3 regions of the Mesorhizobium captivum genome follow, and region 1 is predicted to be linked to each of the others. Evidence: riboswitches for the same ligand, from Rfam matches in the RefSeq annotation. Region 1 holds a riboswitch; each other region holds the start of a gene.
What was found. A riboswitch is a leader RNA that binds a small molecule or an ion and turns the genes downstream of it on or off. The one in region 1 is predicted to bind cobalamin.

Region 1 (3,616 bases):
TTTCGTATGATCGTCTATTTCGGCATCACGCTCGCTTACATCATGGCGACCGGCACCGGCGCCAGCGTTGGCTATGGCGTCGGACACATCTCGACCGATCCTGACGGGCCGATGTCGTTTGCCTTGTGGGGCGGCGTCGTCGGCTTCGGCGTCGTCTCGATCGCCGTCTACTGGATCCGCGAATACATCCTCTATGTGCTCAAGGCCGGCCACATCGCCGTCATGGTCCATCTGATCGACGGCCACGACGTTCCCGACGGCCAGAACCAGATCGCCTATGCGAAGGAGGTTGTCACCCAGCGTTTCGCCGAGGCCAATATCCTTTTCGTCGTCGACCAACTGGTCAAGGGCGCCATCCGCGCCGTCACCGGACTGCTCGGCGGCATCGCCGCCTTCCTGCCCGTTCCGGGCTTGAGCGGCCTCGTCAGCTTCATCGACACCGTGATCCGCCTGTCGCTGACCTATGTCGACGAGATCATCCTCGGGTACAACATCCGCATCAATTCCAACTCGCCTTTCGAGACCGCCAGGCAAGGCGTCGTGCTCTACGCGCAGAACGGCAAGCACATGGTCAAGAACGCCGTCTGGCTGGCGGTGATCATGTGGGGCGTGTCCTTCGTCATCTTCTTGGCTATGCTGGCGCCTGCAGCCGCCATCCTCTGGGTCATGCCGGGGCAGCTCGCCGGCTGGGCCTTCGTGCTGGCCATCGTCTTTGCCTGGGCCTTCAAGGCTGCCTTCATCGAACCTTTCGCCATCGCTTCGCTGATGCAAGTCTATTTCGACACCATCGAGGGCCAGGTGCCCAATCCGGAATGGGACCGGCGCCTGGCCGAGACTTCCTCGAAATTCAGGGAACTCCGCGACAAGGCGCTTGGCTCCTTCGGCGGATCGCGCTGGGATGCGCCCCGGGCTGCTTGACTGGCAGCCCCTACCACGAAGGCCGCTTGATCACGGCTTCGGTCGTTCTCCGAGGTTGGCAATAGCCGATTTGAGCGGCGCCTCGCCGGCGCCGCAAAAGGTCTCGCTCATCACCAGCTCGGGCAGCGACAGGCGCCGGCCCCAGCCATGCGCTTCGAGATCCGGCCGCGGCGCGAATTCCGAGACGCGGCCGACGCAAAGATAGGCGATCGGCGTGACATGCTCGGGGATCGACAAAAGCCGCTTCAACGCCTCCGTCTCGATGATGCTCACCCAGCCGACGCCGACGCTCTCGGCCCGCGCGGCCAGCCAGAAATTCTGCACCGCGCAGACGGTGCTGTAGAGGTCCATTTCCGGATTGTGCCAGCGTCCCAGCGGCGAGTTCTTCGAGCGCTGCCGGTCGCAGGTGACGCAGAGGTTGAGCGCGCTTTCGCAGATGCCTTCGAGCTTCAGCTTGCGGTAGAGCGCCTGCCGTTCCGCCTCGATCGCCGGCAATTCCAACTCACGCGCGGCAAGGAACAGGTCGCGCACCTGCCGCCGCCGCTCGGAATCGCGGATGACGATGAAGTTCCACGGCTGCATATAGCCGACCGACGGCGCGTGATGGGCGGCGGTCAGCAGCCGCGCCAGCACGAAATCGTCGAGATCGTCCGAGACGAAATGGCTGCGCACGTCGCGTCGGGTAAACATGGCCCGGTAGACCGCGTCGCGCGCCAATTGGTCAAAGTCATCGCCGCCGGTGGCGGCCGTTTGTGCCTGCATCGCTTTTCCCCTTGGCGATAAGCAGTCCTCCGCCTGACCAAGCGGAAGACCATGTCTGCCGGGCCGGTCTTCTGGCTCGGGATCATCCCGCGTCCGGCGCCTTCCCGTCCAAGACAGTGGCGTTGCCGGCGCGGTCCCCCTCACAGCGTTGGGCACGCCACGGAGTTCAACCGTGTTCCCGATTCTCCCGCGTTGCGGGCACCAGGCAGCGGCGCGACTCTATCGCGAAGCTTCAGCCGCGCCAATGCCATCGGCGACAAATCAAGACGCGATTTTCCCCAGCCATTCGGCGCTCAAACATGGTCATCCGGGCTACGCATGCCTAGATTAGGCGCCATGACCACCCGTCTCTACACCCATCCGGTATTCCTGGAACACCTCACGCCGCCCGGCCACCCTGAGCGGCCGGACCGTTTGCGCGCCATCGAGCGCGTGCTGGATGACGAGGCTTTTGCGGCGCTCGACCGCGTCAAGGCGCCGGAAGGCGACGAGGCGACGATCCTATATGCGCACCCGGTGGATTTTGTTGCCCGCGTGCGTGCGGCCATCCCCGCGAGCGGCATCGTTTCGATCGATGCCGACACCAGCGCCAGCCCGAAGAGCTGGCAGGCCGCGGTGACGGCGATCGGCGCCGCCAATGCTGCGATAGACGATGTCTTCGAAGGCCGCGCCGCCAATGTGTTCGTTGCCGCCCGCCCGCCCGGCCACCATGCCGAAAAGACGACCGCCATGGGCTTTTGCCTGTTCAATACCGCGGCGATCGCCGCCCGCCATGCGCAGAAGAAGCATCAGGCCGAACGCGTCGCCATCGTCGACTGGGACGTGCATCACGGCAACGGTACCCAGGACATTTTCTGGGACGATCCGTCGGTCCTCTATTGCTCGACCCACCAGATGCCGCTTTATCCCGGCACCGGCGCCAAGAGCGAAACCGGCGCCGGCAACATCGTCAACGCGCCGCTCGCGCCGAGCACCGGCAGCGAGACGTTTCGCGACGCCTTCCTGTCGCGCGTGCTGCCCTCCGTCGATGCGTTCGCCCCCGACCTGATCATCATTTCCGCCGGGTTCGATGCACACCATCGCGATCCGCTGGCCGAGATCAACCTGACCGAGGATGATTTCGATTGGGCGACCGGCCAGCTGATGGACCGCGCCGGGCGCCACAGCGCCAACCGGCTCGTCAGCCTGCTGGAGGGCGGCTACGATCTGCAGGGACTGGCATTTTCGGTCGCCGCCCATGTCGGGCGGCTGATGAAGGGATGAATTATGGCTGATGAAGCTAACCAGGACGTCAAGGCGATGAGCTTCGAACAGGCGCTCGACGCGCTGGAGAAGATCGTCGATGATCTGGAGCGCGGCGATGTGCCGCTCGACCAGTCGATCCGCATCTATGAACGCGGCGAGGCGCTGAAGGCGCATTGCGACCGGCTGCTGAAGGCGGCCGAGGACAAGGTCGAGAAGATCAGGCTGTCGCGCGACGGCAAGCCGGTAGGAACGGAGCCGCTGGACGCCGAGTGAGGCATATTGATATTCAGGTGAGGCCGGCCTGCAAATGGCGGTCTCCTGCGCTTTCGGTGCTCACGTATTACAAGTACGCTCCACTCCGGTTCTCGGAAGCCACCATTTTCGGCGCGGGCTGACCTGAATCTCAACACACCTCGGTGCATAATCTCAGACCGGTTAGGGAAGAAAAGCAGGTAAGGAGTTCAAGCATGTGCCGAAACATCAAGACCCTGTTCAACTTCGAGCCGCCGGCGACCGACGACGAGGTCCATGACGCGGCCCTGCAGTTCGTGCGCAAGCTGAGCGGCTCCACCAAGCCGTCCAAGCGCAACGAGCATGCCTTCCACCATGCCGTCGAGGCGATCGCCGCCGCCGCGCGCGAGCTGCTCGATTCGCTTGAGACGACGCAGAATCCGCGCAACCGCGAGGAAGA
Region 2 (3,616 bases), on a different contig from region 1:
TCGGCGACGGCCGCGACCTGCTGGTTGAGCCGGCCTGCCGCGTCACGGAACCGGCGCGCCAGCGCATTGTCCGGCACGATGCCGAGCCCGACTTCGTTCGACACCACGAACCAGGGCCCGCGCGGGCGCGACAGGATATCCGTGAGCCGCCGGCATTCGGCCTCGATGTCATGCTCCGCCAGCACATGATTGGTCAGCCACAATGTCAGGCAATCGATCAGCACCGGCTGGTGCTCGGGCAAGGCCTCGATCGCGGCGACCAGATCGAGTGGCGCATCGACGGTGACCCAGCCTTCGCCGCGACGCGAGCAATGCAGCGCGATGCGCTCGCGCATCTCGTCGTCATAGGCCTGCGCTGTGGCTATATAGGTCCAGGGCGACGGGCCTGCCGTCGCCAGGGTTTCGGCATGCGCGCTCTTTCCGGAGCGCGCACCGCCGATGATGAGGGTCAGACGACCCTTGGCACGATCAGGCAAAGCTGTCGCGCAGGCTGGTCGCCGTGCCGGTGAAGCGGCCGCGCACCACGCCGACGACGGCACCCAGCACCAGCCAGAACACCAGGTCGGTGACCGTCACCGCCACCACGAACTGATGATGCAGCCCTTCCGGAATTGCCGTCTCGAAGCTGTCGGGCTGCGGCGCGCCGACGATATGCGGCGCAACGATCAGCACGACCGCTAGGATCGCCAGCGGCGACTTGCGGAAGGCGATCAATCCGAGACCGATCGCGGTTGCCGCCACTGTCGACACCCACCAGATCTGGCGCGGCAGCAGCTCGGCCGCCGGCATTGCCGGCAGTTCGGGCGGCAGGCCGAGCCCGGGCGCCAGCGTGAACACGGCAAAGCCGGCGAGGCCCCAGAACACGCCCTGGCGCCAGTTGCCGATACCGCCGGCAAATTCGGAGACCGCGACCAGGATTAGCGCGAAGCCTATGCCCGTGACGACGTTGGCGACGACGTTGAAGGCGAAGCGCTCGAAGCCGTCGGCCGGCGCCCAGTCCTCGTCCTCGGCCGGAGCCGCCGCTTCCGTCGGCGCCGGAGCAGCGCTGCTCATCGTATTGTCCGCCGGAGCAGCCGAGCTCATCGCATAGTTGTCTGAGGTCGCGGCATGGTCATGGTGATGGCCGTCACCCGCCTTTTCATAGACTTCCGCCTTGAGGATCAGCGGCACAGTCGCGTAGGCCTGCATGCAGGCGAGCACGATGCCCGCCACGAGCCCCGCGATCGCCGCGATGAACACGACGTTGCGAAACAGGTTCATGATGTCGGACCTAGCTTAGTGGCAGGGAAAAGCCATCGAGTGGCGATAGTCATGGGCAGCGTTGTGGACCGCATCGATATGCGAGAAGCCGACAAAACCGACGACGAAAATGCCGAGCAGCGCGGCCAAGGCCAACTGCATGATGCGCGACTGCGAGGAGACGGAGGCGCCGAGAGAGACGGAAGCGGTATTCATGTCTTGTCCTTTCGCCCTCCACCCGAGGGCATCGAAGTCAACTTTCCCGTCGCCGGCAGGTCTCCTGGCTCGCGGATCCGCGCCCTTCCCCACCTTCCCGAGGAAAAATCCTCAGTGGTTTATGGAGAGGACTACCGCACACAGTTGCGGGGGCAGCCACGGCTTTGGGCAAAAAAGTCCACCCTCACCGCATTCCCTCTTGGCTCCAAAAACGGAACCGACGACATCGGCGACTATAGGCAGAATCGACGCGCCCGGCAAACCAAATTCCGCCACCTCAGAGCGCGATTGCGGCACGCAGTGGCGTGCTAGGAGCCGGCAATCCTTTCAGCGACAAGCTGCTGCAATCGCCACAAATGGGCGTCGTGGATGCCGCGCGCTTCGAGATTCTTGACGGTGTTGTAGAGATAGTCGGCGCCCGAACCCCAATGGCCGCAGGACGTCGCCAGCCTTTCGACCACCTCCTCTTCGCCGAGCGGGCCGGCATAGGTCGTGCCCTTGCGATTGATGACGAAGGCGAGCGCTTTCAACGACCCTTTGTCGGTTGCAAGCTGCAGGAGGCGGGGGTGGTAGCTGGTCGGCTTCAGCGTCATCTCGCGGCGGAAAAGCTTGTCCAGCGCCTGCCGGCGCTCGCCACCGTTCAGGCGGAAAGCAACACCCTTGCATTGGCCGCCACGATCCAGCGCCATCATCAGACCCGGACTCTGTTTGGTACCGCGCCAGCGCGTCATCTTCATGCAGAAGGAGCGATGCCAGCCGCGCGCCATAGCGACGCGCTCCTCGACATGCTCGATTTCAGGCTTCCAGATCAGCGAGCCATAGCCGAACAGCCACAGCGGTTCGGTCGCGGGAAGCTCAGCCTCGAATACATCCAGCATCGCTTCATAGTCGCTGTCCGCGAGATGCTCCGCATCAGGGTCGGGCCCTGGGTCCTCGACCGCGCGAAAACAGCGGGCGACCAGCTCCTCGGTCAGCGACATCGTTCTTGCAGGCATGCGGTGCACCTTCGGCGGCCGGCGAATCCACTGGCGATGGCGAACCGAGCTTAGGTTTCTCGCGCAAGCGCCACAATGCGGAAGACCAGCCCGGTCGCTGATCAAAAAGATTTCGGCAGATAGCGCCAGGTGAAGAAGCCGCAAAAGGCGGCCAGTATGCCGAGCGTGACGAACACCGAGCCGAGGCCGAAGAAGGTCAGCACCACCGAATAGACGAGCGGCGGCGTCAGCTCGGAAAAGTCGAGGTAGGTGCGGTAGACCGCCGCCATCTGCGCCTTTTCGTAAGAGCGCACCGAACGCATGAAGGCGGTGGAACCCAGCGCGTCGAGCGCGATGGTGAAGAGCGCGCCGCAAAGCAGGAAGACGGCGGTGAGCAGCGGCGCGGCTGCGCCGACACCGCCCGCCGCAATCAGCATGGCCGACATCGCGAAATAGGCGAAGGTCATGGTCCGCCGGCCGCCGAAGCGCTTTCCCGCCCTGCCCCAGAAGATCGCCATGAACAACAGCGCATTGCCGGCCGAGACCAGCAGCCCGCCGGCAAGCTTGCCCTCGCCGGTGATCACCATGAACAGCGGGCCATAGACGAAGAAGGTGGTCCAGAAGCAGGAGCGGCCGAAGGCGATCAGCCAGGCAAGCCGCAACCGCGGCTGCGTGATGAAGCGGCCGATATTGGCGAGTGGGTTGGCCGGCCGGCTCTTGCCGGGGCGGATCGATGGGTTGTCGCCCAGCCGGTAGGTCCAGAACAGCGCGAGCAGCGCCAGCGCGAAGACCACGACCGCGCCATGCGCGGCATAGATGCCGAAGCGCGTATAGAGAAAGATGCCGAGCGTCGGCCCGCCGGTCCAGGCAAACATCGACCACGCCATGCGCAGCGACTCTGCCTGCATGAACTCGGTCTTGCGGATGTGGTCCATGATATAGAGGTTGAGCGTGATCGACAGCGCGCTCGCGCCCATGACGCGGCAGAGCATGCCGGCCAACTGCCCCGGCAGCGTGTGAGTGACAAAGAAAACCGAACCGAGCGCCAGCATCAGGCAGCCGGCCGTATAGATCCAACGTCGGGCGAAGCGGCGGATCAGCATCGGCATGAACAGCGTCACCGAAAGCCCGAGCAGCGACACGATTGTGTAGAGGATAGAGACGATCTGCTCGTTGTGCAGGATCTC
Region 3 (3,616 bases), on a different contig from region 1:
TACATCCGCGTCCAGCTCAGCGATCGCGTCGATGATCTCGTTGAACTCCGAATAGCACATGTGGGTATGGATCTGAGTCGAGTCCTTTACACCTGTTGAAGCGATCCGGAAGCATTCGACCGACCAGTCAAGATAGACCTTCCAGTCGCACTTGCGCAGCGGCAAGCCTTCGCGAAACGCGGCCTCGTCGATCTGGATCATCCTTGCGCCGGATCTTTCGAGGTCCGTCACTTCATCGCGAATAGCGAGCGCGATCTGGCGGCAGACCTCGGAGCGGGGTACGTCGTCGCGAACAAAAGACCAATTGAGAATGGTCACTGGGCCTGTAAGCATTCCCTTGACAGGCTTTTGCGTAAGCGACTGGGCGAATTGCCACCAGCGCACCGTCATCGGATTGGCGCGCGATACGTCGCCGAAGATGATGGGGGGACGCACGTAGCGCGACCCATAACTCTGCACCCAGGCATGTTCGGTGAAGGCGAAGCCGGAAAGTTGCTCGCCGAAATGCTGTACCATGTCGTTTCGTTCGAACTCCCCATGCACCAGCACGTCCAGCCCGATCTCCTCCTGCAAGCGAATCGCAGCCTCGATCTCCTTCTTCAGAAAGGTTTCGTAATCGACATAGCTGAGCTGGCCCTTCGCGTGAGCGGAACGCGCCTTGCGCACCTGAGGCGTCTGCGGAAAGGATCCAATGGTCGTCGTCGGGAACGGCGGCAGGCCGAGCGTGCGGGCCTGGACCCTGGAACGCTCGGCAAATGCGCTCTTTCGTTGCTTCATAGCACCGTTGATGTCGGCGATCCGCCCTTCAACGAGCGGGTCATGGACCTTCGTGGATGTTGCGCGAGTCGCGGCAGCCTCGTCAGAGGCTTTCAACTCACCAGCCACGGCATCTCTACCTTGGGACAAGGCCCGAGCCAGGATGACCAGTTCGTCGGTCTTCTGGGCCGCGAACGCGAGCCAGGACCTGATGTTCGCATCCAGTACCGTCTCCATACGCAAGTCTATCGGCACATGCAGCATCGAGCACGAAGGCGCGATCTCGACTCGATCCAAGGGCCAGCCCGCGACGATCGGCTTGATGCGGTCGAGAATGGCAGTGAGGTTCGCGCGCCAGACGTTGCGGCCATTGATCAAGCCAAGCGATAATACCAGATCCTTAGGCGCGAGCCGACCAGCCATCTCCAACTGTTCGGGAGCACGCGAGAGATCAAGATGCAGGCCCGCCACAGGCAGCGATATCGCCGTCTCGAGATTGTCCCCCAGCGGCCCGAAATAGGTAGCCAGCATGATCTTCAGCTCGGGCGCGGCCTTCGACAGCTGCCCATAGGCAAATTCAAGTGCGGCTCGTTCGTTCGGGTTTAGGTCGAGCACAAGCGCTGGTTCATCGATCTGCATCCAATCGGCTCCCGAGAATTTCAACCTCCGCAGGAGTTGCTCGTAGACGGGCAGAAGTCGCGGCAGGAGCGCGAGGGGATTGAAACCTTCGACAGGTGACTTCGCCAGCTTGAGAAAAGTGACCGGTCCAAGCATGACCGGGCGTGTATGAATGCCCAAGGCTTTAGCCTCGAGGAAGTAATCAACCGGTTTGGTCGACGAGAGTGTGAACGCCTGATCGTCGTCAAGTTCCGGCACAATGTAATGATAGTTGGTGTCGAACCATTTGGTCATTTCCATCGCGGTTAGGGCAGGGCTAGCCGCAGGCTCCCGACCAGAGTCGCGATTGCCCGTCTGACCTTGGTTGCCGCGGGCCATGGCGAAATAGATGTCGAGTGGGACCTCGCCGCCATTCCATGCGTAGCGGGACGGCACGGCGCCGACAATGGCGGCGGTGTCGAGTACATGGTCGTAGAGCGAGAAGTCGTTCGACGGGATTTTCGACACACCGCGATCGCGCTGCTCCTCCCAGCTCGCGGCACGCAGCGCCTTTGCCGTCGCGAGAAGCTCGGCAGCGCATGATTTTCCGGACCAATAGCTTTCAAGCGCGAATTTCAATTCTCGCCTGCGACCGATACGCGGCACACCAAGCGTTGCTACAGGAATTTGTTGAGAGAGAGTCATGCGATACCCCGATGGTTGGGGCGTGGGGGACAACGAAGGCGCCAGTAGGCCGGTACGAACGCCGGGCTGCAGCGGCCACCGAGACACCCCGCCCGTGGACAATAGTTCGCCGTGGCAGGTCTCCTGGCTCGGGGGTCATAGCCTCTACCCGTCTTCCCGAGGCTGTTCGCCTCAGTGACATGAGTGGGGTCGGCTCGCCTCTAACAGTTGCGGGGGCAGCGCCGGCATCTCACCGGCTTCCCTCTTAGCTCCGCTGCGGCAGCGCCGTACGGAGAACCATGGCTTGGACACAATCACAGCAGTCAGCTCTTTTGTCAATATCGCATAAAGAAATGTTTATGTCATTATGTGAACGCACTTTGTACTTTCGGGGTGATTTCCAAGTCGCGTAGAGGACGAACTTTTCGATCGTTTCGGCACGCGGTAAGTGAGATTGGCTACATGAAGCCAGACTTTGGCCGCTGCAGGTGACAGGGCCAAATTGACAAAGGGCGCTGTGCAGAACCGTGCCAGACGGCGGCTCGGCCGTTCGGCCCGGCTGCGCAAGAGTTGTGAGCCGGGCCTTTGGTCGGACCGATTGGGGCGCGAGGCAGGGTGGCGCGCCAGCAGAACTGCGAGGCTAGTCGCATGCTGCAGTACGCGAATGTGGGCGTCCGCGCGCCGACTGATATCAAGATCACCTGAAACTGCCACCGGTAAGTGGCGCCAACCCGTTTCCGAGTTCCGGCAACTAGACCAGAAGCGCCAAGGGGAAAACCGCCCTCAACGGGATGCACATGCGACATTTTGATTTGCCCGCGCTTTCCTAAACAGATTTCACTAGGAGGAAGGAAGCTAGTCCTTGGACCGCCCCTACAGCAGCCCTGCCTGTTCGGCCTCGCGGCGCAAGTTCTGGCGCGGCCGCGGGCCAATCTGCTGAATCACCAGCCCGGCCGCCAGCGAGCCGAGATGGCCGCAGTCCTGAAGGCTGCGGCCGCTCGTATAGCCGTAGAGGAAGCCGGCCGCGTAGAGGTCGCCGGCGCCGGTCGTGTCGACCAGCTCCTTGATCTTCGTTGCCTCGATGGTGACGGTCTCGTCGCCGCGCACGATCACCGAGCCTTTTTCCGAGCGGGTGACGGCGGCTATTCTGCAATCCTTGCGGATGGCGGCGAGCGCTTCATCGAAGGAAGCGGTCTGGTAAAGCGATTTGATCTCGTGGCTGTTGGCAAAGACGATGTCGACGGTGCCCGAACGCATCAGATCCAGGAACTCGTCGCGGTAGCGGTCGACGCAGAAGGAATCCGACAGCGTCATCGACACTTCCCTGCCGGCGGCATGCGCGAGCCGCGCGGTCTGCCGGATCGCTTCCTTGGCGCGCGGCGGATCCCACAGATAGCCTTCGAAATAGGTGACCTTGGCGCCGGCGGCCTTGTCGGCCTCGACGTCCTCCGGCCCGAGTTCGATGCAGGCGCCGAGATAGGTGTTCATCGAACGCTCGCCGTCCGGCGTGACGAAGATCATCGAGCGCGCCGTCGGCGGCTCGCCATGGAGCGGCCTGGTGTCGAAGGCCACACCCTGG

Region 2: another riboswitch for cobalamin. It lies ahead of RFM40_RS32200 (CbtB domain-containing protein); the one in region 1 lies ahead of bluB (5,6-dimethylbenzimidazole synthase).
Region 3: another riboswitch for cobalamin. It lies ahead of metE (5-methyltetrahydropteroyltriglutamate--homocysteine S-methyltransferase); the one in region 1 lies ahead of bluB (5,6-dimethylbenzimidazole synthase).

What each region holds. Positions count from the first base shown of each region.
Region 1 covers NZ_JAVIJB010000030.1:47,597-51,212, reverse strand. The annotation lists gene RFM40_RS23400 (hypothetical protein) at 1-918, shown strand, start outside; gene bluB (5,6-dimethylbenzimidazole synthase) at 949-1,680, opposite strand; cobalamin riboswitch at 1,724-1,902, opposite strand; gene RFM40_RS23390 (histone deacetylase family protein) at 2,017-2,943, shown strand; gene RFM40_RS23385 (exodeoxyribonuclease VII small subunit) at 2,947-3,198, shown strand; gene RFM40_RS23380 (DUF2277 domain-containing protein) at 3,393-3,616, shown strand, end outside.
Region 2 covers NZ_JAVIJB010000070.1:5,395-9,010, reverse strand. The annotation lists gene cobU (bifunctional adenosylcobinamide kinase/adenosylcobinamide-phosphate guanylyltransferase) at 1-476, opposite strand, end outside; gene RFM40_RS32205 (CbtA family protein) at 469-1,260, opposite strand; gene RFM40_RS32200 (CbtB domain-containing protein) at 1,276-1,455, opposite strand; cobalamin riboswitch at 1,493-1,692, opposite strand; gene RFM40_RS32195 (gamma-glutamylcyclotransferase) at 1,764-2,450, opposite strand; gene RFM40_RS32190 (MFS transporter) at 2,552-3,616, opposite strand, start outside.
Region 3 covers NZ_JAVIJB010000062.1:19,012-22,627, forward strand. The annotation lists gene metE (5-methyltetrahydropteroyltriglutamate--homocysteine S-methyltransferase) at 1-2,058, opposite strand, end outside; cobalamin riboswitch at 2,155-2,354, opposite strand; gene RFM40_RS31265 (adenosine kinase) at 2,911-3,616, opposite strand, start outside.